2 regions of the Streptomyces olindensis genome follow, and region 1 is predicted to be linked to the other one. Evidence: predicted binding sites of a transcription regulator. Region 1 holds the regulator's gene; the other holds the start of a gene.
What was found. The regulator HrcA, encoded in region 1, represses chaperone genes, less so after heat shock. The targets are predictions, from matches to a motif close to TTNGCACTCNGNNNNNCNGAGTGCNAA.
Positions count from the first base shown of each region.

Region 2: a site for HrcA is predicted at 11,627-11,653, ahead of groES (co-chaperone GroES). Genes of this name have one in related genera too.

Region 1 covers NZ_JBEYZD010000019.1:99,091-114,686, forward strand. The annotation lists gene ABZ948_RS14970 (MFS transporter) at 1-1,213, shown strand, start outside; gene ABZ948_RS14975 (adenosine deaminase) at 1,221-2,213, opposite strand; gene ABZ948_RS14980 (ribonuclease Z) at 2,234-3,139, opposite strand; gene ABZ948_RS14985 (histidine triad nucleotide-binding protein) at 3,145-3,498, opposite strand; gene ABZ948_RS14990 (S41 family peptidase) at 3,622-6,822, opposite strand; gene ABZ948_RS14995 (hypothetical protein) at 6,895-7,449, opposite strand; gene ABZ948_RS15000 (VOC family protein) at 7,499-7,891, opposite strand; gene ABZ948_RS15005 (16S rRNA (uracil(1498)-N(3))-methyltransferase) at 7,907-8,647, opposite strand; gene ABZ948_RS15010 (nitronate monooxygenase) at 8,644-9,717, opposite strand; gene dnaJ (molecular chaperone DnaJ) at 9,818-10,954, opposite strand; gene hrcA (heat-inducible transcriptional repressor HrcA) at 10,954-11,970, opposite strand; gene ABZ948_RS15025 (MBL fold metallo-hydrolase) at 12,142-12,873, shown strand; gene ABZ948_RS15030 (DUF3097 domain-containing protein) at 12,905-13,708, shown strand; gene hemW (radical SAM family heme chaperone HemW) at 13,847-15,079, opposite strand; gene ABZ948_RS15040 (SpoIIE family protein phosphatase) at 15,128-15,596, opposite strand, start outside.
Region 2 covers NZ_JBEYZD010000002.1:204,997-220,592, forward strand. The annotation lists gene ABZ948_RS02005 (sigma-70 family RNA polymerase sigma factor) at 1-526, opposite strand, end outside; gene ABZ948_RS02010 (response regulator transcription factor) at 1,110-1,721, opposite strand; gene ABZ948_RS02015 (WhiB family transcriptional regulator) at 2,102-2,431, shown strand; gene ABZ948_RS02020 (LysR family transcriptional regulator) at 2,510-3,406, opposite strand; gene ABZ948_RS02025 (MOSC domain-containing protein) at 3,487-4,155, shown strand; gene ABZ948_RS02030 (SDR family NAD(P)-dependent oxidoreductase) at 4,250-5,023, shown strand; gene ABZ948_RS02035 (hypothetical protein) at 4,992-8,540, opposite strand; gene ABZ948_RS02040 (ester cyclase) at 8,633-9,340, shown strand; gene groL (chaperonin GroEL) at 9,435-11,060, opposite strand; gene groES (co-chaperone GroES) at 11,175-11,483, opposite strand; gene ABZ948_RS02055 (polysaccharide deacetylase family protein) at 11,708-12,421, opposite strand; gene ABZ948_RS02060 (polysaccharide deacetylase family protein) at 12,418-13,341, opposite strand; gene ABZ948_RS02065 (THUMP-like domain-containing protein) at 13,460-14,620, shown strand; gene ABZ948_RS02070 (RNA polymerase sigma factor) at 14,625-15,596, opposite strand, start outside.

The DNA of each region.
Region 1 (15,596 bases):
GGACCTTCCGCTCTCCGCCACGCAGGCCGGTGCCGTCGGCAGCGCGCTGCTGCTGAGTTCGGCCGCCGCCGGTTTCGCCCTCGCCTCGCGGGTCGAACGGGCCGGGGCCCGCGCCCTCGCCCGGCTCGGTCTCCTCCTGGCCGTCCTCGGCTACGGCGGTGCCGCCCTCACCACGTCCGTCCCCGCCGTCGTCGCCGGTGCGATGGTCGGCGGCTTCGGATCCGGCACGGCCACCACCGTCGCCGCCACTCTCATCGCCGCTCAGCGGGATCCGCACCGGGCCTCCACCGCCGGGCTGCTCAGCGTCTCCGCCCTCGCGGGCGCCGTGTACCTGACCGTGCCGCACCTCGGCCCGGGGCACGGCCTGCCCCTGGCCGCGATCGCCCTCACGGCCCTGGCCGTGTGGCCGCTGACCGGCCGCCTCCCGGCCGGTGCGCCCGCCGCTCGCACTCGGCAGGACAAGACCCGGCTGCCGCACGCCCGTTCGGGGCTGGTGCTGGCCGCCGCCATGATGTGCTGGTCGCTCGCGCAGAACTCCCTGTGGGGCGTCAGCGGACGGATCGGGCTCACGCAGGCCCACCTCAGCGAGGCCACCGTCGGTGCCGTCTTCGCCGTGGCGCTGGGCGCCGGGCTGGCCGGGGTCCTGGCGGCGGGCGCGCTCGGGGCGCGGATGGGACGCGCGGTGCCGATCGGCGCGGGCACGGTCCTCATCGCCGGCTGCATCGTGCTGAGTGCCTCCGCGACCGGCCTGACGAGCTTCGCGGCCGGCGAGATCGCCTGGAACACGCTGTACCCGGTGGTGCTGTCGTACCTGATCGGGCTCGCCGCCTCGCTCGACCCGCGCGGGCGCTGGGCGGTGCTGGTCGGCTCGGCGTCCTCGCTGGGCACGGCCGCCGGGCCGCTGACCGGCAGCGTGCTCTCGGCGCAGGCCGGGTTCCCGGTGATGGGCGCGGTCCTCGGCGCCGGGCTGCTGGTGATCGCCCTGCCGATGACCGCCGTCGCCCTGCACACCGGCGGACGTCCGCTGCTGCCCGGCGCGGTCCGCCGCCGCGGCGGCACCCCGGCCGCCCTGGTCGCCGCCACCACGGGCACCCCCACCGGCGCGGTCCCCGAGATCGGCGCACCCGAGCAGCCGGTGGTGGAGATCCCCGTGGAGACCCCGGCCGTCCCCGCCCAGCGCGCTTACGGCAAGGCGGGGTCGGAGGTCCTCTGAGGGCCCGCTAGGAGAAGGTGTACGCCTCGACCTCGGCGAGGTACCGCGCCCGCAGCTCCTCGTCGTCCTCCAGGAACGAGGCGAGGAAGGAGTTGCGGGCGAGTTCCCGCAGCCGCTCCTCGCCCAGGGCCAGCGTGGCGCGGACGGCGTCGAAGTTGTCGCCGGCGTAGCCGCCGAAGTAGGCCGGGTCGTCGGAGTTGACCGTGCACATCAGCCCGGCGTCCAGCATGGCGGGCAGCGGGTGGTCGGCGAGGGTGTCGACGGTCCGCAGCCGGACGTTGGACAGCGGGCACAGGGTCAGCGGCACCCGGTCCCGCACCAGCCGCTCCACCAGCGCCGGGTCCTCCACGCAGCGCAGGCCGTGGTCGACCCGCTCGACGCCGAGCACGTCCAGCGCCTCGGTGATGTACTCCGGCGGGCCCTCCTCGCCCGCGTGCGCGACCCGGCGCAGGCCGAGCGCGGCGGCGGCCTCGTAGACCTCGCGGAACTTGGCCGGCGGGTGCCCGACCTCGGCCGAGTCGAGTCCGACGCCGGTGATCCGGTCCAGGTACGGCTTGGCCGCGTCCAGCGTGGCCAGGGCCGACTCGGCGGACTCGTCGCGCAGGAAGCACAGGATGAGCCGGGTCGACACCCCGTGGTTCGCCTCGCTGCTCCCCAGCGCGCGCCACAGTCCCTCGACGACCGTGCCGATCTCCAGACCGCGGCTGGTGTGGGCCTGCGGGTCGAAGAAGATCTCGGCGTGCCGCACGCCCTGCGCGGCGGCCCGGGCCAGGTACTCGTTCGCCAGGTCCTCGAAGTCCCGCTCGGTGCGCAGGACGGCCATGAGCTCGTAGTACAGGTTCAGGAACGACTGGAGGTCCTCGAAGCGGTAGGCCTCGCGCAGCTCGTCCGTGTCGGCGTACGGCAGGGTGAGGCCGTTGCGCGTGGCGAGCTCGAAGGCCAGCTCCGGCTCCAGGGTGCCTTCGATATGAAGGTGCAGTTCGGCTTTGGGGAGGGGCATCAATTCATCGTACGGCTGTATCACCGACGCTTCGGAACCGGGACCCGCAGTAGATCGTGCGCCACGGTCAGCTCGCCGTCGTACCCGGCGGCCCGCGCCTGCCGCTCGAACTCGTCGGGGTCGGTGTAACGCTGGCTGAAGTGCGTGAGCACGAGGTGCCGCACCCCGCCGTCCCGGGCCACCCGCGCGGCTTGAGCGGCCGTCAGGTGTCCGTGCTCCACGGCGAGTTCCTCGTCCTCGTCGAGGAACGTCGACTCGATGACGAGCAGGTCGCAGCCCTCGGCCAGCGCGTACACGCCGTCGCACAGCCGGGTGTCCATGACGAACGCGAACCGCTGCCCGCGCCGCGTCTCGCTGACGTCCTCCAGGGTGACCCCGCCGAGCGAGCCCTCACGCTGGATCCGGCCGACGTCCGGGCCCTTGATGCCGTGCGCGGCGAGCCGGTCGGGCAGCATGCGGCGGCCGTCGGGCTCCACGAGGCGGTAGCCGTACGACTCGACCGGGTGGGACAGCTTCCGCGCCTCCAGCGTGTAGCCGCCGGTGCGGGCGAGGGGCCCTTCGGAGGCGACCGGGGCCTGGGTGATCTCGACGGTCTCGCGGTAGGCGGTGGCGTACCGGAGCCGGTCGAAGAAGCGCTGCCCGGAACGCGGGTAGTGGGCGGTGATCTCGTGCGGGACCTTGTCGAGGTTGATGCGCTGGATCACGCCGGCGAGGCCGAGGGAGTGGTCGCCGTGGAAGTGCGTGACGCAGATCCGGTTCAGGTCGTGCGCGGCGACCCCGGCGCGCAGCATCTGGCGCTGCGTGCCCTCGCCGGGGTCGAACAGGATGCCCTCGCCGTCCCAGCGCAGCAGGTAGCCGTTGTGGTTGCGGTGCCGGGTGGGGACCTGGCTGGCGGTGCCGAGGACGACGAGTTCGCGTACGGACAAGGCGGTTATCCCGGAGGCCATTCGAGGCCGCGGCCGCCGAGCACGTGGCCGTGCACGTGCCAGACGGTCTGGCCGGCGCCGCCGCCGGTGTTGAACACGAGGCGGTAGCTGTCGAGCTTCTCCTCGTCAGCGACGGCCTGGGCCTCGCGCAGCACGTCCGCGGTGAGGGCGGGGTCGGCGGCGGCGAGGGCACCGGCGTTCTCGTAGTGGGCCTTGGGGATCACGAGGACGTGGGTGGGTGCCTGGGGGTTGATGTCGCGGAACGCGACGGTCGTCTCCGTCTGGCGGACGATCGTCGCCGGGATGGTGCCTGCGACGATCTTGCAGAACAGGCAGTCGTCCTGGGGTTCCCCTGCCATTTTCCCTCCGGGGGTTGGCCGTATTCGGTCCGACTCGGGCATCGTATCGTCGTCGGGTGCGGGTGCGTTGGGGCTGGTCGCGCCCACGCGGCGGAGCCGCTTGTCGACACAGCCCCGCGCCCCCTAGGTGGGCAGGCCCGGAGGCGTTTTCGCCGGTGCTGTCTCCAGGCTCTCGAGCGCCATGCGGATCGCCTCGTCCAGTTGCGGGTCCCTGCCCGCCGCGTAGTCCTGCGGGCGCTGGACGACCTCCACGTCGGGGTCCACCCCGTGGTTCTCGACGTCCCACCCGTAGCCCTCCAGCCAGAACGCGTACTTCGGCTGGGTGACCAGGGTGCCGTCGACCAGGCGGTAGCGGCTGTCGATGCCGATGACGCCGCCCCAGGTGCGGGTGCCGACGACCGGGCCGATGCCGAGGGCCTTGATCGCGGCGTTGACGATGTCGCCGTCGGAGCCGGAGAACTCGTTGGCGACGGCGACGACCGGGCCGCGGGGCGCGTCGCGCGGGTAGCTCTCGGCGCGCATGCCGCGGGGCAGGTCCCAGCCGACGACCCGGCGGGCCAGCTTCTCCACGACGAGCTGGGAGGTGTGGCCGCCGCGGTTCTCGCGGACGTCGACGACCAGGCCCTCGCGGGCGACCTCGACGCGCAGGTCGCGGTGGATCTGGGCCCAGCCGGGCGCCTGCATGTCGGGGACGTGCAGATAGCCGAGGCGGCCGCCGGACTTCTCGTGGACGTAGGCGCGGCGGTCGGCGACCCAGGCGTGGTAGCGCAGCGGCTCCTCATCGGCGAGCGGGACGACGACGGCGTGCCGCGGGTCGCCGCCGCCGGACGGGGAGATGGTCAGCTCCACCGGCTTGCCCGCCGTGCCGATGAGCAGCGGGCCGGGGCCGGCCACCGGGTCGACGGGCTGCCCGGCGATCGCGACGATGGCGTCCCCGGGGCGCACCGCGACGCCGGGTGCGGCCAGCGGGCTGCGGGCGTCCGGGTCGGAGGTCTCGGAGGGCAGGATGCGGTCGACGCGCCAGCTGCCGTCCTCGTGGCGGGAGATGTCGGCGCCGAGGAGGCCCTGGCGGGGGCCGCCGCCGTGACCGCCGCGCGGGGTGACGTAGGCGTGGGACGTGCCGAGTTCGCCCTGGACCTCCCACAGCAGGTCGACGAGGTCGTCGTGGGTGGCGCACCGGTCCACGACCGGACGGTAGCGGTCGAGGACGCCGTCCCAGTCGACGCCGCTCATGTCCGGCCGCCAGAAGTGGTCCCGCATGATGCGGCCGTTCTCGTCGAACATCTGCCGCCACTCGGCCGCCGGGTCGACGAACTGGCGTACCCGGCCGAGGTCGACGGTGATGTTGGTGTCGCTGTCGTCGTCGTTCGAGGCGCGCCGGTCGCTGGGGACGACCTTCAGCCGTCCGTCGGTCCACAGCAGCACCCGCTTGCCGTCGCCGCTGACCTCGAAGTGGTCGGCGTCGACGGCGAGGTGCTCGACGCGCTGCTGGGCGAGGTCGTAGCGCTCCAGCTCGGACTTGGGCTCGGGGTCGTCCGGGGTGGCCCGGGACGCGCCGAGCACGCCGGCGACCGGGTGGCGCAGCCAGAGCACGCCGTCCTTGGCGGCCCGCAGGTTGGAGTAGCGGGCGGCCTCGACCGGGAAGGGCACGATGCGGTCGGCGAGGCCTTCGAGGTCGATGCGGGTGGTGGGGGTGCCCTCGCTGTCGGGGGTCTCCTCCCGGTCGGGCGTCTCGAAGGACCGGCCGTGCCGCTGCGGCCCGAACGGGGACGGGGTGGTCGCCGCGAGGGTGATGAGGTGCGGCCGGGCCCCTTCGACGAAGGCCAGGTCGAAGACGTGCTCGTCGTAGACCGGGTCGAAGGAGCGGGTCGACAGGAACGCGAGGTGCTTGCCGTCGGCCGTGAACGCGGGCGCGTAGTCCTGGAAGCGCAGCGGGGTCGCCTCGGTGACCGACAGGTCGGTGGTGTTGGCGAGCTTCAGCTGGCACAGGGGCCGCGGCCCGGGGTGGGACCAGGCGAGCCAGGTCGAGTCGGGTGAGAAGACGAGCCCCGAGACGTCGCCGTCCTCGCTGCGGTCGACCTCCCGCGCCTCGCCCGTCTCCCGCTCGACGAGCAGCAGACGGCCGTCGTGGGAGGCCACGGCGGCGCGGCTGCCGTCGGGCGACATGGCGAGGTCCAGTACCCGGCCGAGCTGCCCGGCGGCGAGCCGGCGCGGCGTCGCCCCGGGGGCGAGGCCGGTGGCGGGCGCGAACTCCAGGGCGTCGTCGCCCTCGGCGTCCGTCACCCACACCACCCACTCCTCGCCGTCCGCGCGGAAGGCGCGCGGCAGCCGGGCTCGGACGCCGGGCGTCGCGGCCAGCGCGCGGGCCGGGCCGGAGCGGTGGGTGACCCAGTGGACGGAGCCGCGTACGGAGACGGCGCTGCCGCGCGCGGTGTGGTCCGGGGACGCCGACCCGAACCAGCGGGCGGCGTTCACCGGGAACGGCTGGAGGTCGACGCGCTGCCCGCCGAGCCGTACGTCGAGCCGGCGCGGCTCGGCTCCGTCCAGGTCGTCCAGCAGCCAGAGTTCACCGGCGCTGGAGTAGACGACACGGGTGCCGTCGGTCGCGGCGTGCCGGGCGTAGAAACCGTCGAGGGGCGTGTGGCGGCGCAGGTCGCTGCCGTCGGCGAGGGAGGAGTAGAGGGCGCCGGTGCCCTCGTGGTCGGAGAGGAACGCGATCCGGTCCCCCACCCACAGCGGGTACTCGATGTTGCCGTCGAGGTCCTCGTGGAGCCGGACGAACTCGCCGTCGTCCTCCGGGTCGATCCACAGCTTGCCCGCCGTACCGCCCCGGTACCGCTTCCACCAGGCCGCCTCGCGTCCCATCGGCGCGGACAGCAGCACGGTGTGCGGGCCGTGGGCGATGTCGCCGACGGGGCCGTACGGCAGGGTGGTGGCCGGGCCGCCGTCGAGGGGGACGGCACGCGCCCAGGTGCGGCGCAGGCTCGCCTGTCCCTGGGTGCTGATCGCCAGGACCCGGCCGTCCGGGGTCCAGCCGCGCACCTGGGTCTTCCAACTGCCCCAGTAGGTCAGGCGCTTGGCGGGTCCTCCGTCGACCGGGGCGATGTGCACCTCGGGGGCGCCGTCCCGGGTGGAGGTCCAGGCGACGGTGGTGCCGTCCGGGGAGATGCGGGGCTGGGTCACCGGCACGTTGTCGGCGCTGACCCGCCAGGCCCGGCCGCCGTCGAGCGGGGCGAGCCACACGTCGTCCTCGGCGGTGAAGGCGACCAGGTCGCCGTGCACGTGCGGGAACCGGAGATACGCAGGCGATGCGGACTGTGTCACCCGATCACCCTATGCAGGGACGGCACGCCGCGGACAGGATTCGGATCACTTGCCGTTCGCCCCTCGCGTACGTCACTTGCCCTCGACGGGCCGGCAGTCGGGGTACCGGTCGCACCAGATGGTCTGCGTGACGGTGACCGTGACGGTGGGCCCGGGCCGCCCCTGGGTGGGGCCTCCCACGGGCGGCGGGCTGGTGGCGTCGCAGTCGCCGAGCCCGTCCACCTCGAACCAGACCTTGCCGTCGACCTTGGCGGTGATGTTGCCGCGCACGCAGGCACCTTCGACGGCGTGGGTGACTTTGCCGTCGACGGTGATGTCCTTGCCGTCCTTGGTCTCGCCCTGGCAGTCGACGGTGGCGACGGTCTTCTCACTGGCCGAGGGCGACGGTGTCGCCTTCTTGCCGTTCTCGCCGTAGGAGGCGGTGCAACTGAGCCAGCGCACGCCCGCCTTCTGCCGGTCGAGTTCCTTGGTCACGGCCTCGTCGGTGGTGTACGCGACGGCCGCGGAGCTGATGCCGCTGCCCGGCTCGCACGCGACGGCACCGCCCACGGCGATGGTCCCGAACACCGCCGCGACAGCCACCCGCCGGCCGCGCGGCCCCCGCCAGAACTTCCGGTACGCCCCCATGAAGGGGAGCCTGCCACTGACGGGGGCGGCGCGGTAGGGCGCAAAGGCGTCAACCGCGCAGCAGCAGCCACTCCTGAAGCTCCACCAGGTTGCCCTCGGGGTCCTTGAGGTGAGCGACCCGCATGCGGTCGGTCATGGGCGCCGGGCCGTGCAGGACCGTGGCGCCGCGCAGGGTGATCTCCTCGCAGTACGCGTCCAGCGCGTCCACCCGCAGCACCACGAGGGACCGGTGGCCGGTCGCCGCGTCCCCCACCTCGTCGAGCACCTCGGCCATCATCGACCGGTCCTGCAGCGCGATCCCCGCGGAACCGACCGCGGGGCTGAACTTCTCGTACGGCCCCTCGGCCGCCCCCGACTGGGGCTTGAGGCCGAGGACGTCGCCGTAGAAGCGGTAACACGCGGCGAAGTCGGTGACGAGCAGACGTACTTGGGCGAGTTCCACGGTTCCTCCAGGGGGTCAGGACCAGCGGCCGGTACGAGCCAGGAGCACGGCCGCGGCCGCGGTCCCGGCGGTCGATGTGCGCAGCACACTGCGCCCGAGGCGGTACGCCCCGGCCCCCGCCTCCTCGAACAGCGCCAACTCCTCCGGCGCCACGCCCCCTTCGGGCCCCACGACCAGCACGATCTCACCGGACGACGGGAGTTCGGCCGTCGCCAGCGGCGCGTCCCCGCTCTCGTGCAGCACCGCGGCGAACTCCGCGCCCGCCAGCAGCGCCGCGACCTGCTTGGTCGTAGCGGCCTCCGCGACGTCGGGGAACCGCACCCGGCGCGACTGCTTGCCGGCCTCCCGGGCCGTGGCCCGCCACTTGCCCAGCGCCTTGGCCCCGCGGTCGCCCTTCCACTGCGTGATGCAGCGCGCCGCCGCCCAGGGCACGATCGCGTCGACGCCGACCTCGGTCATCGTCTCGACGGCCAGCTCCCCCCGGTCGCCCTTGGGCAGCGCCTGCACGACGGTCAGCCGCGGCTGCTCCGGCGGCTCCTCGCTCACCGAGTCCAGCTGGACGATCAGCCGGTCCTTGCCCTCGGTGTCGAGCACCACGCAGTCCGCCCAGCGTCCGGCCCCGTCCGTGAGGACGACGTCCTCGCCGGGGCGCAGCCGTTTGACGGAGACGGCGTGCCGCCCTTCCGGCCCGTCGAGGACGTACCGGCCGCCGCGGCCCGCGTCGAAGTGGTCGACCACGAACACCGGCGCGGTCATCGGACGCCTCCGCCCGACAACGCTGTCCTGGCGGCGGCGAGTTCAGCGGCCAGCACCTCCACCAGCTGCCCGGCGGGCAGCTCCCGCGCCATCCGGTGCCCCTGTCCGGCCCACAGCGCCATGCCCTGCGCGTCACCGGCCTTGGCGGCGGCCTTGCGCAGCGGCGAGGTGAGGTGGTGGATCTCGGGGTAGGCGGCGGGCGCGTACGGGCCGTGCTCGCGCAGGAACCGGTTGACTAGGCCGCGCGCGGGCCGTCCGGAGAAGGCCCGGGTCAACTCCGTGCGGACGAACAGGGGGTTGGTCAGCGCCTGCTTGTGCAGGGCGTTGGCGCCCGACTCGGGTGTGGCGAGGAAGGCCGTGCCGAGCTGGGCCGCGGCGGCGCCCGCGGCGAGCACCGCGGCGATCTGGCCGCCGCGCATGATGCCGCCGGCGGCGACGATCGGGATGTTGACGGCCTCCCTGATCTGGGCGACCAGCGACAGCAGGCCGATGCCGGAACCGTCCGTCTCGGGGACGTCCCGGTGGGTGCCCTGGTGGCCGCCGGCCTCGATGCCCTGCGCGATGACCGCGTCCGCGCCCGCCCGCTCGACGGCCCGGGCCTCGTCGGGGGTGGTGGCGGTGACCAGGACGAAGGTGCCGACGCGGTGCAGGGCGTCGACGACCTCGCGGCTCGGCGCGCCGAAGTGGAACGACACGACGGGCACGGGGTTGTCGCGGAGCACCGCGAGCTTGGTCTCGTAGCCGTCGTCGCGGCCGCTGTCGGGGTCGCCGAGTTCGGCCTCGTACCAGGTGGCCTCGCCGGCCAGCTGGTGGGCGTAGACGTCGACGGCGGCCGGGTCGGCGTACTCCGGCTGCGGCATGAAGAGGTTGACGCCGAAGGGCCTGCCGGTGAGGCTCCTCAGCTGCTTGATCTCCTCGTACATCCCGTCGGCGGTCTTGTAGCCGGCGGCGAGGAACCCGAGCCCGCCCGCCTCGCACACGGCGGCGGCGAGCTGCGGCACGGAGACGCCGCCCGCCATGGGGGCCTGCACGATCGGGAAGGGGAAGAGATCGGTCAGAGCGGAGGACATGACCGCATGTTGTCACGTCCTCCGAACAACTCCGAAACCGGCCTGCCGTGTGGCATAGACCAGAGGAACGCGCCCTCCACCACCACCCGGCAAGTTCCCGTCAGCGCCCGTTGAAAGCGTCCTTCAGCCGCGAGAATAGCCCTTGCTGCCCAGGCTGGAACTGCCCCTGGGGGCGCTCCTCGCCGCGCAGTTTCGCCAGCTCGCGCAGGAGGCGTTCCTGTTCGGGGTCGAGCTTGGTCGGGGTCTGGACCTCGACGTGGACGATGAGGTCGCCGCGCCCGCCGCCGCGCAGGTGGGTGACACCGCGGCCGTGCAGCGGGATCGACTGGCCGGACTGGGTGCCCGGGCGGATGTCGACCTCCTCCATGCCGTCCAGCGTCTCCAGCGGCACCTTCGTGCCGAGGGACGCCGCCGTCATGGGGATCGTCACCGTGCAGTGCAGGTCGTCGCCGCGCCGCTGGAACATGGGGTGCGGCAGCTCGTGGATCTCGACGTAGAGGTCACCGGCCGGACCGCCGCCGGGCCCGACCTCGCCCTCGCCGGCCAGCTGGATCCGCGTGCCGTTGTCGACACCGGCCGGGATCTTGACCGTGAGCGTGCGGCGGGAGCGGACCCGCCCGTCGCCCGCGCACTCCGGGCACGGAGTCGGGACCACCGTGCCGAAGCCCTGGCACTGCGGGCACGGCCGGGACGTCATGACCTGGCCGAGGAAGGACCGGGTGACCTGCGACACCTCACCGCGGCCGCGGCACATGTCGCACGTCTGCGCGGACGTGCCGGGGGCCGCGCCCTCGCCGTTGCAGGTGTTGCAGACGACCGCCGTGTCGACCTGGATGTCCTTCGTCGTGCCGAAGGCCGCCTCGTCGAGCTCCACCTCGATACGGATCATCGCGTCCTGGCCGCGGCGGGTGCGCGAGCGCGGACCGCGCTGCGACGCCGTGCCGAAGAACGCGTCCATGATGTCGGAGAAGTTCCCGAAGCCACCGGCTCCGAAGCCGCCCGCGCCGCCGCCCTGGGCCTGCGAGAGCGGGTCGCCGCCGAGGTCGTAGACCTGCTTCTTCTGCGGGTCCGACAGCACCTCGTAAGCGGCGTTGATCTCCTTGAACCGCTCCTGGGTCTTCGGATCGGGGTTGACGTCCGGGTGCAGCTCGCGCGCGAGCCGCCGGAAGGCCTTCTTGATCTCTTCCTGCGACGCGTCGCGGCGCACGCCGAGTACGGCGTAGTAGTCCGTGGCCACTACGACTCCGCCAGGATCTGTCCGACGTACCGTGCCACTGCGCGTACCGCTCCCATCGTTCCCGGGTAGTCCATGCGGGTCGGTCCGACCACGCCGAGCTTGGCGACTGCCTCGCCGCCCGAACCGTAGCCGACCGACACGACGGACGTGGAGTTGAGTCCTTCGTGGGCGTTCTCGTGACCGATACGGACGGTCACGCCCGGATCCTTCGCCTCGCCGAGCAGCTTGAGGAGCACGACCTGCTCCTCCAGCGCCTCCAGCACGGGCCGGATCGTGAGGGGGAAGTCATGACCGAAGCGGGTCAGATTGGCGGTGCCGCCGATCATCAGCCGCTCCTCGTTCTCCTCGACGAGCGTCTCCAGGAGTGTGGAGAGCACCGTGGAGACCGTACCCCGGTCCTCGTGCTCGAACGCCTCCGGGAGATCCTCCACCAGACTCGGCACATCCGCGAAACGGCGGTTCGCCACCCGGCTGTTGAGGCGCGCGCGCAGATCCGCGAGCGAGGCCTCGCCGAAGGGCGCCGGGCAGTCGACCACCCGCTGCTCGACCCGCCCGGTGTCCGTGATCAGCACGAGCATCACGCGCGCGGGCGCCAGGGAGAGCAGCTCCACGTGCCGCACGGTGGACCGGGTCAGCGACGGGTACTGCACGACGGCGACCTGGCGCGTGAGCTGCGCGAGCAGCCGTACCGTGCGCGCCACGACGTCGTCGAGGTCGACGGCGCCCTCCAGGAAGTTCTGGATCGCGCGCCGCTCGGGCGCGGTCATGGGCTTGACGCCGGCGAGCTTGTCCACGAACAGGCGGTAGCCCTTGTCGGTGGGGATGCGCCCGGCACTGGTGTGCGGCTGGGCGATGTATCCCTCGTCCTCCAGGGCCGCCATGTCGTTGCGGACGGTCGCCGGGGAGACGCCGAGGTTGTGCCGCTCGGTGAGGGCCTTGGAGCCGACCGGCTCCTCGGTGCCGACGTAGTCCTGGACGATGGCGCGCAGCACCTGAAGCCTGCGTTCACTGAGCATCGCGCACACCTCCAGAAGTCGTCCGCCCGTTGCCTGCCGTTCGCGGCCTGGCACTCTGCGCGTGCGAGTGCCAGCATTCCCCGGCCCAGTGTACGGCGGTGGGGTACACCCCCGGCAAGGCTGGTCGCACGGCGTCGTGCCCCGGGCCGGGGTCACGGCTAGCGTCGCCGTATGACGGTGACTTGGGAAGAGCTCGGCTGGGAGCGCGTGGCCTCCGGGGTGGGGCGGTGCCGGCTGCCGGTGTGGGACTGCACGGCGGGGCTGGTCGCCGGCGAGGACGCGGTCCTGGTGATCGACGCCGGGTCGAGCCCGGCCGAGGGCGCGCGGTTGCGCGAGCAGGCGCAGTCGCTCACCGGGCACCGTGTGACACATCTCGCGCTGACCCATCCCCACTTCGACCACGTCTTCGGGGCCTCGGCGTTCACGGGGGCGGAGGTCTTCGGCGCGGTGGGCGTGGACGCGGTGCTCTCGCGCCTGCGGGACCGCGAGGAGCTGCGCGCGGACGCGGTGCGCAACGGGCTGGCGGAGACGGTCGCCCAGGAGTCGGCGGACCTGCTGGTTCCGCCCCGCCACCTGGTGTCCGGCGAGTGGACCCTGGACCTGGGCGGCGGCTGCCAGGTGCTGCTGGCGAACGTGGGGCCGGGGCACACCGCGCACGACCTGGCGGTGCTGGTGCCGGGTGATCCGGAGGTGGTGTTCTGCGGCGACCTGGTCGAGGAGTCGGGCGAGCCCCAGGCGGGCCCGGACGCGGTGCCGTCGCACTGGCCGGCCGCGCTGGACCGGCTGCTCGCGCTGGGCGGCGAGGACGCGCTGTACGTGCCCGGTCACGGAGCGGTGGTGGACGCGGCGTTCGTCCGGGCCCAGCGGGACGCGCTGGCGACCCGTTTCGGCGTGTCTCCGTGACCACCCGCCCGGTTCTCCTATCGTCATCCGAATGCGCCAGTACTCTCCGGACCTGACCCCGCCGTGGAAGAAGCCCCAGCCGGTCCCCGAGGTCCCGGCGGAACCGGGCCTGGTGGTGGAGGAGCCCGGCAGCGGCTTCTGCGGGGCGGTCATCCGCTGCGAGGCGGGCACGGTGACGCTGGAGGACCGCTTCGGCAAGCACCGCGTGTTCCCGCTGGAGCCGCGCGGCTTCCTCCTGGAGGGCAAGGTGGTGACGCTGGTCCGCCCCTCCTCGGGCGCCCCGGCACGCCCCACCCGCACGGCCTCCGGTTCGGTGGCGGTCCCCGGCGCACGCGCGCGCGTGGCCCGCGCCGGCCGCATCTACGTCGAGGGCCGGCACGACGCCGAGCTCGTCGAGAAGGTGTGGGGCGACGACCTGCGCATCGAGGGCGTGGTGGTGGAGTACCTGGAGGGCGTGGACGACCTCCCGTCGATCGTCTCCGACTTCGCCCCCGGGCCGGACGCACGGCTGGGCGTCCTGGTGGACCACCTCGTACCCGGCTCGAAGGAGTGGCGCATCGCCCAGTCGGTGACGAGCGACCACGCGCTGGTGGTGGGCCACCCGTACATCGACATCTGGGAGGCGGTGAAACCGTCGTCCCTCGGCATCGACGCCTGGCCCCGGGTCCCGCGCGGCCAGGACTGGAAGACGGGCGTGTGCCGGGCCCTGGGCTGGCCGGAGAACACGGGCGCGGCCTGGCAGCGGATCCTGTCGGGGGTCCACTCGTACAAGGACCTGGAGCCGGAGCTGCTGGGCCGGGTGGAAGAACTGATCGACTTCGTGACGGCGCCTTAGCTGCGCTTGGCTGCGGCCCGCGTCCCCGCTTGGCTGCGGGCAATCGTGCCGCTAAGGACGGCACCCGTCCCAAAGAAGCGGCACCCCGCTCCGCCGGGCTGCGGACCCACCCGGCCCCAGCACCGACGCCGCAGCACCTCAGTCCACCAGATCGCGCACCACACCGTCAGCCAGCAACCTGCCCCGCAGCGTCAGCACAGCCCGCCCCTCCGCATACGGCCCGGCATCCAGAAGCCCGTCCGACAGCGCCCTGCGCGAGGCGGCCAACCCCTCCTCCCGCAACAGCGACAACGGCACCCCCTCCCTCAGCCGCAGCTCCAGCAGGATCCGCTCGACCCGCCGGTCCTCCTCCGAGAGCACCTCACGCCCGGCCCCGGGCGACCGACCGGCCGCCAGCGCCGCCGCATACGCCCCGGGATGCTTCACGTTCCACCACCGCACCCCGCCCACATGGCTGTGCGCACCGGGCCCGGCCCCCCACCAGTCGGCCCCCCGCCAGTACAGCTCGTTGTGCAGACACCGCCCGGCCTGCGAGGTCGCCCAGTTCGACACCTCGTACCACTCGAAGCCCGCGCCCGAGAGCACCTCGTCGGCGATCAGGTACCGGTCGGCGTGGACGTCGTCGTCGGTCATCGGCACCTCGCCCCGGCGGATCCGCCGCGCCAGCTGCGTGCCCTCCTCGACGATCAGGGCGTACGCGCTGACGTGGTCCGGCCCGGCCCCCAGCACCGCGTCCAGCGACGCCCGCCAGTCCTCGTCGGACTCCCCCGGCGTGCCGTAGATCAGGTCGAGGTTCACGTGCTCGAACCCGGCGGCCCGGGCCTCCGCGACGCAGGCCTCCGGCCGCCCGGGCGTGTGCGTCCGGTCGAGCACCTTCAGCACGTGCTGCCGCGCGCTCTGCATCCCGAAGGAGATCCGGTTGAAGCCGCCCTCGCGCAGGGCCGCCAGATAGGCCGGGTCGACGGACTCCGGGTTCGCCTCCGTCGTGACCTCGGCGTCCGCCGCCAGCCCGAACTCGTCCCGGACGGCCTTCAGCATCCGTACGAGATCACCGGCGTCCAGCAGCGTCGGCGTACCGCCGCCCACGAACACCGTGCGGACGGGACGCGGGTCGTCCCCCAGGACCTTGCGGGCCAGGCGGATCTCGTCGACGAGCGTCTCGGCGTAGTTGTCCCGGGAGGCGAGGACCCCGCCGGTGCCGCGCAGCTCGGTCGCCGTGTACGTGTTGAAGTCGCAGTAGCCGCAGCGGGTCGCGCAGTACGGAACGTGCAGGTAGAACCCGAGCGGGCGGTCGGCGGCCCCGGTGAGCGCGGACGCGGGCAGCGTGCCGTCGTCGGGGACGGGCTCGCCGTCGGGAAGTGCGGAAGGCATGCCTTCCATTGTCCAGCACCCGCGCCGTGGCTCCGCCGGGAGCAGCGGTCACTCCGCCTGGAGCACCAGCAGGGCGAGATCGTCCGCCGGGGGCCGCGCCCCGAACTCGTGCACCAGCCGCTTGATCCTTTCGGCTATCAGCTCCGCGTCGAGACCGGCGCACCCGGCGAGCGCCGCCGCGAGCCCGTCCCCGTCGTCGAACTGGCGGGAGCCCGAGCGGCGCTCGGTCACGCCGTCCGTGACGCACAGCAGCGTGTCGCCGGAGCGCAGCTCGAAGGTCTCGCTGCTGTACGTGGCGTCCTCGACGACCCCCAGGAGGGTCTGCGGCTGGGCGCACGAGTGGACCTCGCCGCCCGCCCCGAGCAGCAGGGGCAGCGGGTGCCCGGCGGAGGCGACGGTGCAGCGGACACCGCCGTCGAAGGGGACCAGTTCGCCGTAGAGCAGGGACAGGAAGCGCGTCTGGGGGCCGTCGCCGGGCGGGGTCGGTCGCGCGCCCGCGGCGACCAGTGCCCGGGCC
Region 2 (15,596 bases), on a different contig from region 1:
CGGGTGACATTCCCAACATCTGGCCCGTCTCCTCGGCCGTGAGCCCCACCGCGATCCGCAGCAGCAGCAGCTCCCGCTGGTTCTCGGGCAGGTTGGCCAGGAGTTTCTTGGCCCACTCCGCGTCGCTGCTGAGCAGGGCGCGCTCCTCCGGGCCGAGGGAGTCGTCCGGCCGCTCGGGCATCTCGTCGGACGGGACGGCCGTCGAGCCGGGGTGACGCATCGCCGCGCGCTGCAGGTCGGCGACCTTGTGGGCGGCGATGGCGAAGACGAATGCCTCGAAGGGGCGCCCGGTGTCCCGGTAGCGGGGCAGTGCGAGGAGCACCGCCACGCAGACCTCCTGGGCGAGGTCCTCCACGAAGTGCCGGGCGTCGCCCGGGAGGCGGGACAGGCGGGTGCGGCAGTAGCGCAGCGCAAGGGGGTGGACATGGGCGAGCAGATCATGCGTGGCCTGCTCGTCCCCGTCGACGGCGCGGTGGACGAGCGCGCCGATCGCCCCTTGGGCATTGACCGCCTCGTCGTCGCGCATCGGTCCATGGTGCCTTGCGGCCGCCGGGTCCGTGGCACCGCGCCCGTTGTTGTGCACCGAAGCGTTATGAGCAGGTGCGCCGGAACTCATCCCCTGCGCCCTCCCCTTCCGCTCGACCGACTCGTCCCCGAGGAACTCCACACCCTCAAGGATGCGGCATCCGCGGCGAAACGAGCAGCGGGCACCCGGCGGACTCCCGGTCCGACCCCGCCCACCTGGCGTTCCGTGCCCTCACCGGGACCGCCACGACCTGCGCGGTCGCCCCTGGGAGGCGTCCGCGATGTCGCGTCGGCCACCCGAAGGGCTGGGCGAGAGGGCGGGGCAGGCGTCGCGGGGCAGGCGCGACGTCGCGGGCGCGCCCCAGGACCTGCCGTTCGGATCATCCCGGGGGCGTGGGTCGTCAGCCGCACCCTCCCGAGCTCTCGACCTCGCCCGGGCGGGGACGGGACCCCACCGGCGGTGTCGTCGGCCGCCGGCTTCCGCACGCGCGCGTACGGCTCGCGCGGGGGCATCCGCGTGCCCCCGCTCTCCGGCCCACGCCGGATGCCGCGCGTCAAAGCCGGCCCGATCCGAACGACAGGCCCTAGCGCACCAGACCCCACCGGAAGCCGAGCGCCACGGCGTGGGCCCGGTCCGAGGCGCCGAGCTTCTTGAACAGGCGCCGGGCGTGCGTCTTGACGGTGTCCTCGGAGAGGAACAGCTCGCGGCCGATCTCCGCGTTCGAACGGCCGTGACTCATGCCTTCGAGGACCTGGATCTCACGCGCCGTGAGCGTGGGCGCGGCGCCCATCTCGGCCGAGCGCAGCCGGCGCGGGGCGAGCCGCCAGGTCGGGTCGGCCAGGGCCTGCGTCACCGTCGCGCGGAGCTCCGCGCGGGAGGCGTCCTTGTGCAGGTAGCCGCGGGCACCGGCGGCGACGGCGAGCGCCACACCGTCCAGATCCTCGGCGACGGTGAGCATGATGATGCGCGCACCGGGGTCGGCGGACAGCAGCCGCCGGACCGTCTCGACGCCGCCCAGTCCGGGCATGCGTACGTCCATCAGAATCAGGTCCGAGCGGTCGGCCCCCCAGCGGCGGAGGACTTCCTCGCCGTTGGCCGCCGTCGTCACGCGCTCGACACCGGGCACGGTCGCGACCGCGCGGCGGAGCGCCTCTCGGGCAAGCGGGGAGTCGTCGCAGACGAGGACGGAAGTCATGGCCGCCCTCCGCAGCTGATGCGCGTCACCTTGAGCCTCCAGGCTGGTACGAAATCGTCACCTGTGCGGTCGACCGTCTCGGACGCCCGCCCGAGCGCTTGTTCCTTCAACCGCCTCGCACTCTCAACGACGGTCACTCGAAAGAGTTACGGGGGCGGCTGCCATCTTCGGCACTCTACGTGAGGGGGCGGACACGGTGCAGACATGCGCAACAGACCCTCGAACTTTCATCACAACCTATGCCCCATTCAGACCCATTTCTTCCGCTTTGGCAGTGTCTGGAGCTAGATTCGCAATGAGTCATATTTTCATCTCCTTAGATCGTAGTTGTACGGTCATGGACACCGGATCCGCCAAGAACGGCTACAAGGGGTCACGTAATGGCAGATTTCTCCCGCCTTCCCGGACCGAACGCGGACCTGTGGGACTGGCAGCTGCTGGCTGCCTGTCGCGGGGTGGACAGCTCGCTCTTCTTCCATCCGGAGGGCGAGCGCGGTGCGGCGCGGAGTGCTCGCGAGAACTCGGCCAAAGAGGTCTGCATGAGGTGCCCGGTGCGTGCCGAGTGCGCTGCCCACGCGCTGGCGGTGCGTGAGCCGTACGGCGTGTGGGGCGGACTGACCGAGGACGAGCGCGAAGAGCTGATGGGGCGGGCACGCAACCGGCTGGTGTCGGCGTCGACATCCGGCGGGCACGCCGCCTCGAACAACTGAAGGAACGTTTCTGCGAGAGGCACGCGCACGCGTGCCCTTGGTTTTTGGCGTGTGGTTCTCGGCGTGGCCGAGCCGCTGCTAGCGGCGGGCGGCCCGGGCCAGCTGGTCGAGGGTGGCCGACACCGCCGGGACCTGCGCGAGGTCGGGCAGGGTGAGCGCGACGATCTCCCGTCGCACCGCCGGCTCCAGCGTCACCGTGCGTGCTCCCCGGGGCCGTACCGACTCGACGGCCAGCTGGGGCAGCACGGCCACCCCGAGTCCGGCCCCGACCAGGCCGACGACCGCCGGGTAGTCGTCGGTGGCGAAGTCGATGCGCGGGGTGAACCCGGCCGCCGCGCACACCTCGACCAGCTGGCCCCGGCAGCGCGGGCAGCCCGCGATCCACGACTCCTCGGCCAGTTCCCCGATGGCGACGGACTCCGCGCCCGCCAGCCGATGCCGTTCCGGCACGAGCGCGACGAGCCGGTCGGTCAGCAGGGGCCGTACGACGAGGTCGTCCCACTCACCGGCGCCCGCCGCCCCCTCGTAGCGGAAGGCGAGGGCCACGTCGCAGTCGCCCTCGCGCAGGAGGCCGACCGACGCGGGGGGCTCGGCCTCCTCCAGGGAGACGCGGGTGCCGGGGTGGGCCGCGCGCAGGGCGGCGAGAGCGGTGGGCACGAGCGTGGAGCTGCCGCTGGGGAAGGAGACGAGCCGGACCCGGCCCGCGCGCAGCCCGGCGATGGCGGCGACCTCCTCCTCGGCGGCCGTGAGCCCGGCGAGGATCCCGGCGGCGTGCCGGACCAGGGCCTCGCCGGCCTGGGTCAGGCGCATCTCGCGTCCGGTGCGGATCAGCAGAGGGGTGCCGACGGACGTTTCGAGGGCCTTCATCTGCTGGCTGACGGCGGGCTGGGTGCAGCCCAGCTCGCGGCCCGCGGCGGAGAAGGAGCCGGTGGCCGCGACGGCGCGCAGGACGCGGAGGTGACGAGCTTCGATCACCCTTCGAGGATAAGTGACCCTTTGGCGCTGTTCCGAATAATGCGTCGACGCTTTGAGGTCGGGTCCCTTACCGTGCGGGCATGAAGCTTCTGTCGGTGAATCTGGGCCGTGCCAAGCCTGTGCCGTACACGGACAACCCCGAGGGTGTGACCGGGATCGACAAGCAGCCGGTGGCAGGGCCCGTGCGGGTGTCGGCGCCCGGGCCCAAGGGCATCGGCGGCAGCGGACTGGCCGGGGACGCGGTGTGCAAGCTGGAGCACCACGGCGGCGACGACCAGGCGGTGTACGCGATGGCCCGCGAGGACCTGGACGAGTGGGAACGCGAGCTGGGCCGGACCCTGGCCGACGGCGCGTTCGGCGAGAACCTCACGACGTCGGGCCTGGACGTGTCCGGCGCGCGGATCGGCGAGCGCTGGCGCATCGGGCCCGAGGTGGTGCTGGAGGTGACCTCCGGGCGGATCCCGTGCCGCACGTTCCAGGGCCATCTGGGTGAGAAGGGCTGGGTGAAGCGGTTCACGCAGCGGGGTGCGCCGGGGGCGTACCTGCGGGTGATCGAGCCCGGGGAGATCCGCGCGGGCGACCCGGTCGAGATCGTGCACCGTCCCGACCACGACGTGACGGTGGCCCTGCAGTTCCGGGCGGTGACGACGGAGCGGACGCTGCTGCCGCGGCTGCTGGCGGCGGGCGAGGCGCTGCACCCGGAGCTGCTGAGGACGGCACGGGAGTACGAGGAGAAGTACGGGGCCTGACGGCGGCTCACCACGCCGGTCTCCACCGACCCTTCACCACGGACGGCCCCGCGGGGAAGCGGACCTGCACAGTCCAGGTCACTAACCTTCTGCCATGACAACGGCTCTGATTACGGGATCGACGGCAGGCATCGGGGCCGCGTTCGCGCGGCGACTGGCGGCCGACGGGCACAACCTGGTGCTGGTCGCCCGCGACACCAAGCGGCTGAGGGAACAGGCGACCGAGCTGCACGACCGGCACGGCATCGAGGCGGAGGTGCTGACGGCCGACCTCGCCGAGAACAAGGGCATCGAGGCGGTGGCCGACCGCCTGGGCGACCGCAGGAACCCCGTCGACCTGCTGGTCAACAACGCCGGCTTCGGCAACAAGGGCCGTTATCTCGAGGTCCCCATGGCCGACGAGCTGCGGATGCTGAAGGTGCACTGCGAGGCGGTGCTGCGATTGACGTCGGCGGCGACGGAGGCCATGCGGGAGCGGGGCCGCGGCGGTGTCGTCAATGTCGCCTCGGTGGCCGCGTTCGTCCCGCGGGGCACCTACGGCGCCTCCAAGGCCTGGGTCGTGCAGTTCACCCAGGGCGCGGCCCGCGACCTGGCCGGCAGCGGCGTACGGCTGATGGCGCTCTGCCCCGGTTTCGTGCGCACGGAGTTCCACGAGCGGGCCGGCATGGGCACGGACAACATCCCGGGCTGGATGTGGCTCGACGCGGACAAGCTGGTCGCGGCGGCGCTGCACGACCTGGCGCGCGGCAAGACGCTGTCCATCCCGGACCCGCGGTACAAGGCCCTGATGGGGGCGGCGAAGCTGGTGCCGCGGGGGGTGCTGGGGGCGGTCTCCTCTAAGACGGGGCGGAAGTACGGGCCGCAGTAGGCCGGTCGTGGCGCGTCGACCGGCCGAGGACGTCGACGATCAGGGGTACGGCGTCGGGCTCCAGGCGGGCGATGGCCGGCAGTACTTCCTGGAGGGTCTCGTGCCGCAGGGCCCGGGCGACCAGCGCGCGACCGAGGTCGGGCTCGACCACGGGGGCGAGCGCCACCCATGCGCGGACGAGAACGGAGGCCGGTGCGTCCGCGTGCCGGGCGTCGGCCACGTCGAGAGCGCGAGCCAGTTCCTCGGCACGGGCGGGCTGGCCGGCTTCCACCAGCAGCATGACCAGAACTGCCTGGTTCCGTTCCCAGCCCGGGCGGCGGGTCAGTTCCCTTGCGCGCTCGTACTCCCCGGTCTCCACCAGCGCACGGACGACCGCCACGTCGAAGCCCGGCGGGCCGTCGCCGAGCCGGGCCAGCAGTCGCTCCCCCTCCTCGGTCCTGCCGAGCGTGAAGTAGGCGCGGAGGAGGTCGGGCACCACCCAGAGCGAATGCCGCTCGCCGGGGGACACGGCTTCCGCGAAGGTGTCCTCGGCCGCCTGCCGGTCGCCCGCGGCGGCGAGAGCCACCGCGATCCGGGCCAGGCAACGCGCGCGGAGACCGGCGTCCGTCAGATCGCGGGCGAGTGAGACGGCCCGTTCCACCGCCCCGGCGTCGGCCAGTGCGACGGCGATCTCGGCGCGCGGGTGAGCGCGCATGCGTTCGTCCAGACCCGCCACGAAGGCGAGGGCCCGGTCGAACTCCTTCGCCGCGCACAGCCGCTCGATCAGGGGCGTGAGCGCGAAGGCACCGCCGGGACGGTGGCCCAGTGCACGGACCAGGTGCTCGGCGTCGTCGAATCGACCGGCGTGCGCCAGCGCCTGGGCCATCCATCCCGCCCAGACCTGCTCACCCGGGTCGTCGGGGTCCACCAGGGCGGGTACGCCCACCCGGTCCAGCACGGCCCGTGCGGCGTCAACGAGCCCTGCCTCGGCGAGCATGATCGCGGTGTGTGCCGGGTGGAGACTTCCGCCCCGCCCGGAGCGCCGGATCTCGGCCTCCGCCCGGGCGACCAGCTCGGCCAGCTCGTCGGGAGCGCGGCCGGACACCAGGGCGCCGCGTACGAGCGCTTCGTGGCCGTCGGTCGAGCCGAGCGACCTCGCCATCTCGAAAGCCCGGTCCAGCTCACCCGCCGCGGCCCGCCCTTCGATCACGCCGCAGAGCGCGGGCGCGCCGGGCTCCGTCGCCGTGTCCTCGTCGGCCAGCCGCTCCGCGCGGTCCGTCTCCCCCGCCAGGACCAGCGCGTCGACGACGGCGCGCACGGCCGTGTCCCGGGCCTCCTCGTCGGCGAGGCCGAGGGCCAGCCTCTCGGCCTCCTCGTGGGCCCCCGCCTCCGCCAGGCCCTCCACGATCGCCGGCACCACGCCCGAGCGCACGGTCGGGTGCTCGATCCGCTCGGCCAGTGCTTCCGCGCGAGCCCCGTCACCCGTCGCCGCCAAGGCCCGTACGACCCGTCGCAACGCCCATCCGCGCGGGGCGGCGGCGTCGTGCAGCAGGGCGGCACGCTCCGCCCGGTCGAACTCGCCGAGATCCGCGAGCGTCTCGACGACCTCGACGAGCAGGTCGGACGGGATCAGTGCGGTCTCGACCGCCGTGAGGAGAGCCTCGGCCTCGCCTTCCCGCCCGGTCCGTCGCAGCGCTCCGGCGATCCTTGCCAGCACCAGGGGCCGTGCCGCGTGGTCCGCCTGCTGAGCCAGCGCCTTCGCCCGGTCGAGGTGGCCCGCCTCCGTCAGAGCCGCTGCCGCCGCCGCGAGACCGAGGCCCCGTACCTGGTCATGATCCTGCCGACGGCACAGCTCCCCGGCCCGGTCGAAGGCCCCGGCGGCCACCAGGGACCGGGCGAGGTCGACCACCAGGCCCATGCGCAGGTCGATCCCGGCCACCGCGGTGACGAGGCGTTCGGCACGATCGAACAGCCCGGCCTTCGCCCAGCCGCGGCTCACCTCCACGAGGGCGTGGTCCCGCCCCTCGTCGACGTCGTAGTCGAACGCGTACCGCTCGGCCGACTGCTCCGCCTCCTCCAGCAACCGCACGGCCTCGGCAGGCTCACCGGCGTCCAGCACCACCGCCGCGACATCGGCCAGCGCCAGGGCCCTCCAGTCGAGACTCGGGATGCTGCGGGCGAGCGCCTCCGCACGGTGCACCCGGCCGAGCACGGCCCAGGCCCGGGGGAAGGTGCGGGTGACGGTGTCGTTGCGGTGCTCCAGTTCCTCCCGTCTCAGCGCGAGCCGGACCAGGTCCGTCAGGTCGGGTACGCCCGCGTCGGCCACCATGTCCTCGGCGTTGCGTATCTCGGCGAGCGCCGCCGCGTCGCCGCCGGTGACATCGAGCATCCGGTCGTGGCGCACCGCGTCCACGGCGCAGTCGACCGCACGCCGCAGGTCCCGCGCCGCGCGCAGCAGCCCGAAGTAGCCCGACAGCAGGTAGCCCGGCGTTCCGTCCGGCCATCCCCGGTCCCGCCAGGTGTCCGCCCAGGCGTGCAACCGCGCCCGGTGGCGGTCGAGTTCCGCGGTGCCGAGCATGTCCAGCGCCCGGCGCTGCAACTCCTCGTGAGCGAGGAGGTAGACGTCCAGCCGGACGTCGAACGTCCGCCCCGCCCGGGTCCGCAGCACATCCCGCACCCGGTACGGGACCGCCCCGGTCAGCGCGGACAGGTCCTCGGCCGTCAGGCCGCCGTTCGCCGCCGTCACCAGCGCCAGCAGGTCGTACTCCAGGCCGCCGTCCTCGATCAGGCGCTTCAGTTCGCGTTCCGCCTCGGCGCGGATCGTCTGGGCGTACGGGGAGGGGGCGAGCACGCGGACGATCGCGGGGTCGTGCAGGGGGTGGTCCTCCGGCACGTCGACCGGCGGCGGCGGGTTCAGCCGGCCCGCCACCAGGACGCGCATGCCGGACTCCGGGCGGGCGGGCAGCAGGCTCGCGATGCTGTGGGCTTCGGGGCCGGTCGTGACGCCGCGGTCCTCGTCCAGGCCGTCGAGCAGGAGGACCAGGCGCTCGCCGCGTTCGGCGCAGACACGGGCGGCCGCCCCGTACAGGTACAGGAGGTGGGCTTCGCCGGTCGCCTCGGTCAGATGCGCGGGCAGGTCCTCGCCGGCGAGTTCGGCGAGCTGTTCCAGGACGACGTCGACGTAGGCCACGACGTCGTTCTGGGCTCCCAGGCGGGCCGTGACGAAGAAGGGCACGATCCTGAGGCCCTGGGGCGGGTTCAGCGCGAACCACGACAGCAGCGCCGTCTTGCCCGCCCACGCCTCCGCGCGCCACCAGGCGTACGCCGGGCCGGAGTCGGCGGTGCAGAAGGCCCTCAGCTCGGCGAGTTCCCGCTCGCGGCCGACCAGTTCGGCGGGGGCGATCCTGCGGACCTGCTCCCAGTACGCCGAGCGCACCTGCCGGGTGAAGAGGAGGCGGTTGTGGTCGCCTGTGACGGCCACCCCGACGTCCCGCCCCGCGGCCACCGACCGTTCCGACCGCTTCCCCCACCACAGCATGCCGTCATGATGCCAAGCCAAGAGGCGACGAAGGGGTCTCGTTGCGACAATGGTGCTGTTCAGCCGGACCCAGGGGGGCCGGAGGCGAGGCCATGACCTTCGTACAGCTCATCGAATGCAGGACCAGCCGGCTCGACGAGATGAACCGGCTGATGGACCGGTGGGTCGAGCAGACCAAGGGGAAGCGGACCGCGACGCACAGTGTGGTGGCGAAGGACCGGGCCGACGCCTCGCACATCGTGGAGATCGTGGAGTTCCCGTCGTACGAGGAGGCGATGCGGAACTCCGGGCTGCCGGAGACCGACCGGATCTTCCAGGAGATGGTGGCGCTCTGCGACGAGGAGCCCACCTTCACCGATCTGGACGTGGTGCGGGACGAGCAGCTCAACGCGGCCACCGCGCGCAGGTTCTTCGAGCTGGCGCCCGGGCAGGGCGACGCGCCCCCGTTCAACGACGTGTTCATCGAGGACTACCACGACCACGACCCCGCCAATGTGCAGGACGTCATCGGGCTGGACGCGGTGCGGCGCGAGCTGGAGGTCTGGCGGGGCGGGTTCGACTTCTCGTTCACGATCGACGACCAGGTGGCGCAGGGTGACCGGGTGTGCACCCGGTGGACCTGGCGGGGCCACCACAGGGGCGACTTCCTCGGGATCCCGCCGACCGGGAAGGACGTCACCATGACCGGGACGACCGTCCACCGCTGCACGCCGGACGGGAAGATCGCCGAGGGCTGGTGGCAGTACGACCGGCTGGGGCTGATGCAGCAGCTCGGGGCGCTGGACCCGCTGGAGCTGTGACAGCGGCCGCACACCCCGCCCCACACAGCCGCACACACGGGAAGCCCCCGTTCCGCGCGAGGCGGGACGGGGGCTTCCGGCAGAGGTCGGTGCCTCAGTGGGCGTGGCCGTGGCCGTGGCCCGCGGCGGCCGGCTCCTCCTCTTCCTTCTTCTCGACGACCAGGGTCTCGGTCGTGAGGAGGAGGGAGGCGATGGAGGCGGCGTTCTCCAGGGCGGAGCGGGTGACCTTGACCGGGTCGATGACGCCGGCCTTGATCAGGTCGCCGTACTCGCCGGTGGCGGCGTTGTAGCCGTTGCCCTTGTCGAGCTCGGCCACCTTGGAGACGATGACGTAGCCCTCCAGGCCGGCGTTCTCGGCGATCCAGCGCAGCGGCTCGACGGCGGCGCGGCGGACGACCGCGACACCGGTGGCCTCGTCGCCGGTCTTGTCGAGGTTGCCCTCGAGGACCTTGACGGCGTGGACGAGCGCGGAGCCACCACCGGAGACGATGCCCTCCTCGACCGCGGCGCGGGTCGCGGAGATGGCGTCCTCCAGACGGTGCTTGCGCTCCTTCAGCTCGACCTCGGTGGCGGCACCCACACGGATGACGCACACGCCGCCGGCCAGCTTCGCGAGGCGCTCCTGGAGCTTCTCGCGGTCCCAGTCGGAGTCCGTGGTCTCGATCTCGGCCTTGATCTGGGCGACGCGGCCCTGCACGTCGTCCTTCTTGCCGGCGCCGTCGACGATCGTGGTGTCGTCCTTGGTGACGGTGACGCGGCGGGCGGAGCCGAGGACGTCCAGGCCGACCTGGTCGAGCTTGAGGCCGACCTCCTCGGAGACGACCGTGGCGCCCGTGAGGACGGCCATGTCCTGCAGCATCGCCTTGCGGCGGTCGCCGAAGCCGGGGGCCTTCACGGCGACGGCGTTGAACGTGCCGCGGATCTTGTTGACGACGAGGGTGGAGAGCGCCTCGCCCTCGACGTCCTCGGCGATGATCAGCAGCGGCTTGGAGGCGTTGGCCTGGATGACCTTCTCCAGCAGCGGCAGGAGGTCCGCGATGGCGGAGATCTTGCCCTGCGTGATGAGGATGTAGGGGTCGTCCAGGACGGCTTCCATGCGCTCCTGGTCCGTCACGAAGTACGGCGACAGGTAGCCCTTGTCGAAGGCCATGCCCTCGGTGAAGTCCAGCTCCAGACCGAAGGTGTTGGACTCCTCGACGGTGATGACACCGTCCTTGCCGACCTTGTCCATCGCCTCGGCGATGAGCTCGCCGACCTGCTGGTCCTGGGCGGACAGCGCGGCGACGGCGGCGATGTCGGACTTCTCGTCGATCGGGCGGGCCGAGGCGAGCAGGTCCTCGGAGACCGCGGCGACGGCGGCGTCGATGCCCTTCTTCAGGGCGGCCGGGGAGGCACCGGCGGCGACGTTCTTCAGGCCCTCGCGCACGAGCGCCTGGGCGAGCACGGTCGCGGTGGTCGTACCGTCACCCGCGATGTCGTTGGTCTTGGTCGCCACCTCCTTGACCAGCTGGGCACCGAGGTTCTCGTACGGGTCCTCGACCTCGACCTCGCGGGCGATGGTCACACCGTCGTTGGTGATGGTGGGGGCGCCGAACTTCTTGTCGATGACGACGTTGCGGCCCTTGGGGCCGATCGTCACCTTGACCGTGTCGGCAAGCTTGTTGACGCCGCGCTCGAGGGCGCGACGGGCGTCCTCGTCGAACTTCAGGATCTTCGCCATGGGAGCGTGAGCCCTCTTCCGGAATCTGGGTTAAAGGCACTGCGCCCCGGGCGCCCGGCTTCTATGTGTCGCGGGGGGCCAGGGGCGCAGCTCAAAGCAATGTGCTGGGGTGAATTACTTCTCGACGATCGCGAGGACGTCGCGGGCCGAGAGGACGAGGTACTCCTCGTTGTTGTACTTCACCTCGGTGCCGCCGTACTTGCTGTAGAGCACGACGTCACCGACCTTGACGTCGAGCTCGACGCGCTTGCCGTCCTCGATGCGGCCCGGGCCCACGGCCAGGACGACGCCCTCCTGGGGCTTCTCCTTGGCGGTGTCCGGAATGACCAGGCCCGAGGCCGTGGTCTGCTCGGCGTCCAGCGGCTGGACCACGATGCGGTCCTCGAGCGGCTTGATGGCAACCTTGCTGGCGGTCGTCACGATCCGACCTCCCCCTTCGGAGATCTCACGGGGTTAACTGTCTGAGGTGGCGACCAGGTGGATCCGTCGTCGCGGGTGCCGGACCTGCCCGTCGCTGTGTTGGCACTCTCCTTCGTCGAGTGCCAGAGCCGAGACTATGACCGTGATTAGCACTCGGTCAAGCGGACTGCTAATTGCCCGCGGCGCGTCGGCCAGGTGAGTTCGCCACGCGGGGGCCGCGGGCCCGTCTACAGGTAGTCCTCCAGCCGCCCCACCCGCAGGCCCTTCCCCTCGATCTCCCGCAGCAACCGCAGCGTCCGTTCCGTCAGGGTCGCGGACGCGTCGCCCGACGGGACGGAGACGATGTCGCCGGGGCGCAGTCCGGGCCCGCCCCGCCGGTAGGACAGGTCGCCGTCGGCGCCCAGGGACACCCGCCAGAGCACGACCGCCGTGATGCCGCAGTCGGCGGCGGCGCGCAGGGTCGCCCGGTCGTAGGTGCCGTAGGGCGGGCGGAAGAGGCGGGGGCGGATGCCGAAGCGGGAGTGGAGCTTGTGCTGCTGGCCGCAGATCTCGGCGCGCTGGCCGGCGTAGGGCAGGCCGCGCAGGGCGGGGTGGTCGAGGGTGTGGTTCTGGATGGACGCGCCGACCGCGCGCAGCCGGGCGAAGTGGCCGTAGCCGGGTCCGACGACGCTGTCCGTGAGGAACATGCTGACCGGGAGCCGCCGTTCGCGGACGAGGCCGACGAAGCGGGGGTCGCGTTCGGCGCCGTCGTCGTAGGTGAGGAAGACGACCGGGTCGCGGGTGGGGACGTGGTCCACGACGGGCGGGAGGGGGTGGCTCACCGCGGGGCGCGAGTCCTGGGCCCGGCCGTCGGCGGTGCCCGGGCGCCGGTCCGCCGCGCCGGCGCAGCCGGCCAGCAGGATGACGCCCGCGCACAGGGCGGCGGCCGGTCGCCGCCTCACAGGTAGTCCTCCAGCCGTCCCACCGCGTATCCCTCGGCCGTGACCTTGTTCAGGAAGCGGCGGACCATGTCCGGCATCGTGCCCTTCCACTGGCCGGGGCCCCGGAAGTGGGTGAGGACGATGTCGCCCGGGCGCAGCTCCCGGTCCGCCTCGCGGTACTCCCAGCGGTCGGCGAAGACCTCCTCGTTCCAGAGCGGGACGTACGCGATGCCGCAGGACTTGGCGGCGCGCAGGGTCGCCCGGTTGTAGCTGCCGTAGGGCGGGCGGAAGAGGCGGGGGCGCTTGCCGAACCGCTTCTCCATGTAGCGCTGCATGCCGCAGATCTCGCGCTTCTGCGCACGGTAGGACAGCCCCGGCAGGTAGGGGTGGTGCAGGGTGTGGTTGTTCAGGACCACGCCTCTGGCCTGCATCCTCTTGAAGTAGCGGGGGTTGTCCTTCACCAGGTAGCCGCTGAGGAACGCGGTGTACGGGACGTCCAGGTCGCTCATCATCCGCAGGAACGCCCGGTCCTTCTCGGCGCCGTCGTCGATGGTGAGGAAGACGACCTTGTCCCGGGTGGGGATCCTGGTGAACACGGGCGGGAGGTCCGACTCCCGGTGGCCCGCCACCTCGAAGCCCTCGCGGGTCCTGATCCCGGGCTTGCTCTCTGGGGGTCGCGGAGCGGTCAGCGGGGTGTTCCGCAGCCCCCAGCGGTGTGCGGCGGCGACCCGGGCGGCGTGCGCGGCGCCCAGTTTGGAGGCGTACGAGTCGAGCGCGCGGGCCGGGGGCGCGTCGAGGGGCTGCTGTCCGCCGGCCGGGGTGACCTGGTCGCTGCCGCCCTGCGCGCAGCCCGAGGCGATGGCGGCGAGGGCCAGCACGGCGAGGCCGGCCCGCACCCGGCCGGATGCCCGGCTTTTGTCATTTCGTACGACTGCTCGCATGGTGCCGGATCCTCGCAGCCGGGCCCGGCGAACCCGACCCGACACCGCGGCCGGCGGCCCACCATCCACCGACTGGCCCACACGCCTCCCCCGCGCCGCCGTGGCCGACAATGAACCGGTGAACGACCTCGCCCTCCTCCTCACCCCAGAAGGCCGCGCCCTCCTCGACGAGGTGCGCGACACCGACCCGGCGCGGGAGCTGGCCGTCGCGACCCGGCTGCGCCGGGAGCACCCCGCGGAGCTGGTGTCGGCGGCGCTCGGCCAGGCACGGCTTCGGCAGCGGGCTGCGGTGAAGTTCGGGGCCGGGGACGCGGGGCGGATGTTCTTCACGCCGAACGGGGTGGAGCAGTCGACCCGGGCGAGCGTGGCGGCCTACCGGGCCCGGCGCATGGCCGACTCCGGCGTGACCTCGGTCGCCGACCTGTGCTGCGGCATCGGCGGGGACGCGATCGCGCTGGCCCGGGCCGGGATCCGGGTGCTCGCCGTGGACCGGGACCCGCTGACGGCCGCGGCGGCCCGGGCGAACGCCGACGCGCTGGGGCTCGCGGACCTGATCGAGGTGCGGGAGGCGGACGTCACGGAGGTGGACACGGCCGGCTACGACGCCGTCTTCGTCGACCCGGCCCGGCGCGGCGGCCGGGGCCGCATCTTCGACCCCGAGGCCTACTCGCCCCCGCTGTCCTGGGCGGTGGCGGCCGCCCGGCGAGCCCCGCACGCCGCGCTGAAGATCGCCCCGGGCATCCCGCACGAGGCGGTCCCCGAGGACGCCGAGGCCGAGTGGATCTCCGACGGCGGGGACGTGAAGGAGGCGGTGCTGTGGTTCGGCACCGACCCGGGCGCGGTACGCGCCACCCTGCTGCCCGGCCCCCGCAGCCTGCTCTCCCGCGCCCTGCCCGATCCCCCGGTCCGCCCGCCCGGCCGCTACCTCTACGAGCCCGACGGCGCCGTCATCCGCGCCCACCTGGTCGCCGAGGTCGCCGACCGGGTCGACGGCGGCCTGCTCGACGCGACGATCGCGTACGTCACGGCCGACGCGCTGCGCCCGACGCCGTACGCCACGGCCTACGAGATCACCGACCACCTCCCCTTCAACGTCAAGAAGCTGAAGGCCCTGCTGCGGGAGCGGGAGGTCGGCACCCTGACGGTGAAGAAGCGGGGCTCGGCGGTCGAGCCGGAGGAACTCCGCAGGAAGGTCAAGCCCCAGGGCCCGAACGCGGCGACGGTGTTCCTGACCCGGCTGTCGGGAGCACCGACGATGCTGATCGGGCACCCGGCCTGACCGTTCAGGGCTGTTCCGCCGCCCGCCGCAGCAGCAGTTCCCGCTCCCTCTCGTTCCTCGTCAGCGACGCCGCCCGTTCGAACTCCGCGCGGGCCTCTGCCGTGCGGCCGAGGCGGGCGAGGAGGTCGCCGCGCACGCTGGGGAGCAGGTGGTAGTCCGTCAGGGCGGGGTCGTCCGTCAGGGCGTCGACGATCGTCAGGGCCGGGCCCGGGCCCTCGGACATGGAGACGGCGACCGCGCGGTTCAGTTCCACGACCGGGGACGGGGAGCGGGCCGCCAGGAGGCCGTAGAGGGTGGCGATGCGGGACCAGTCGGTCTCCTCGTAGGTGTGGGCGTGCGCGTGGCAGGCGGCGATGGCGGCCTGGAGGGTGTACGGGCCCGGCGCGCCGGAGGCGGTGGCCTCGGCCCGGCCCAGTGCGGTGATGCCGCGGGCGATGAGCATGCGGTTCCAGCGGGAGCGGTTCTGGTCCTTGAGGAGGACCGGTTCGCCCGAGGGGCCGGTGCGGGCGGCCGTGCGGGACGCCTGGAGCTCCAGGAGCGCGGTGAGGCCGTGCACCTCGGGCTCCTTCGGCATCAGGCCCGAGAGCACCCGGGCCAGCCGCAGGGCGTCCTCGCACAGGCCCGGGCGGAGCCAGTCGTCGCCGGCCGTTGCGGCATAACCCTCGTTGAAGATGAGGTAGATGACGTCGAGGACCGAGCCGAGGCGCGTCTCGCGGTCGGGGCCGTAGGGCACCTCGAAGGCGATGTCGCGGGTCGCCAGGGTGCGTTTGGCGCGCACGATGCGCTGCGCCACCGTCGCCTCCGGGACGAGGAAGGCGCGGGCGATCTCGGCCGTGGTCAGGCCGCCCAGCAGGCGCAGGGTGAGGGCGGTGCGGGCCTCCGTGGACAGCACCGGGTGGCAGGCGGTGAAGACCAGGCGCAGCAGGTCGTCGTCGATGTCGTCCGGGTCGGCGGGCTCCTGCGGCGGGGCCGTCTC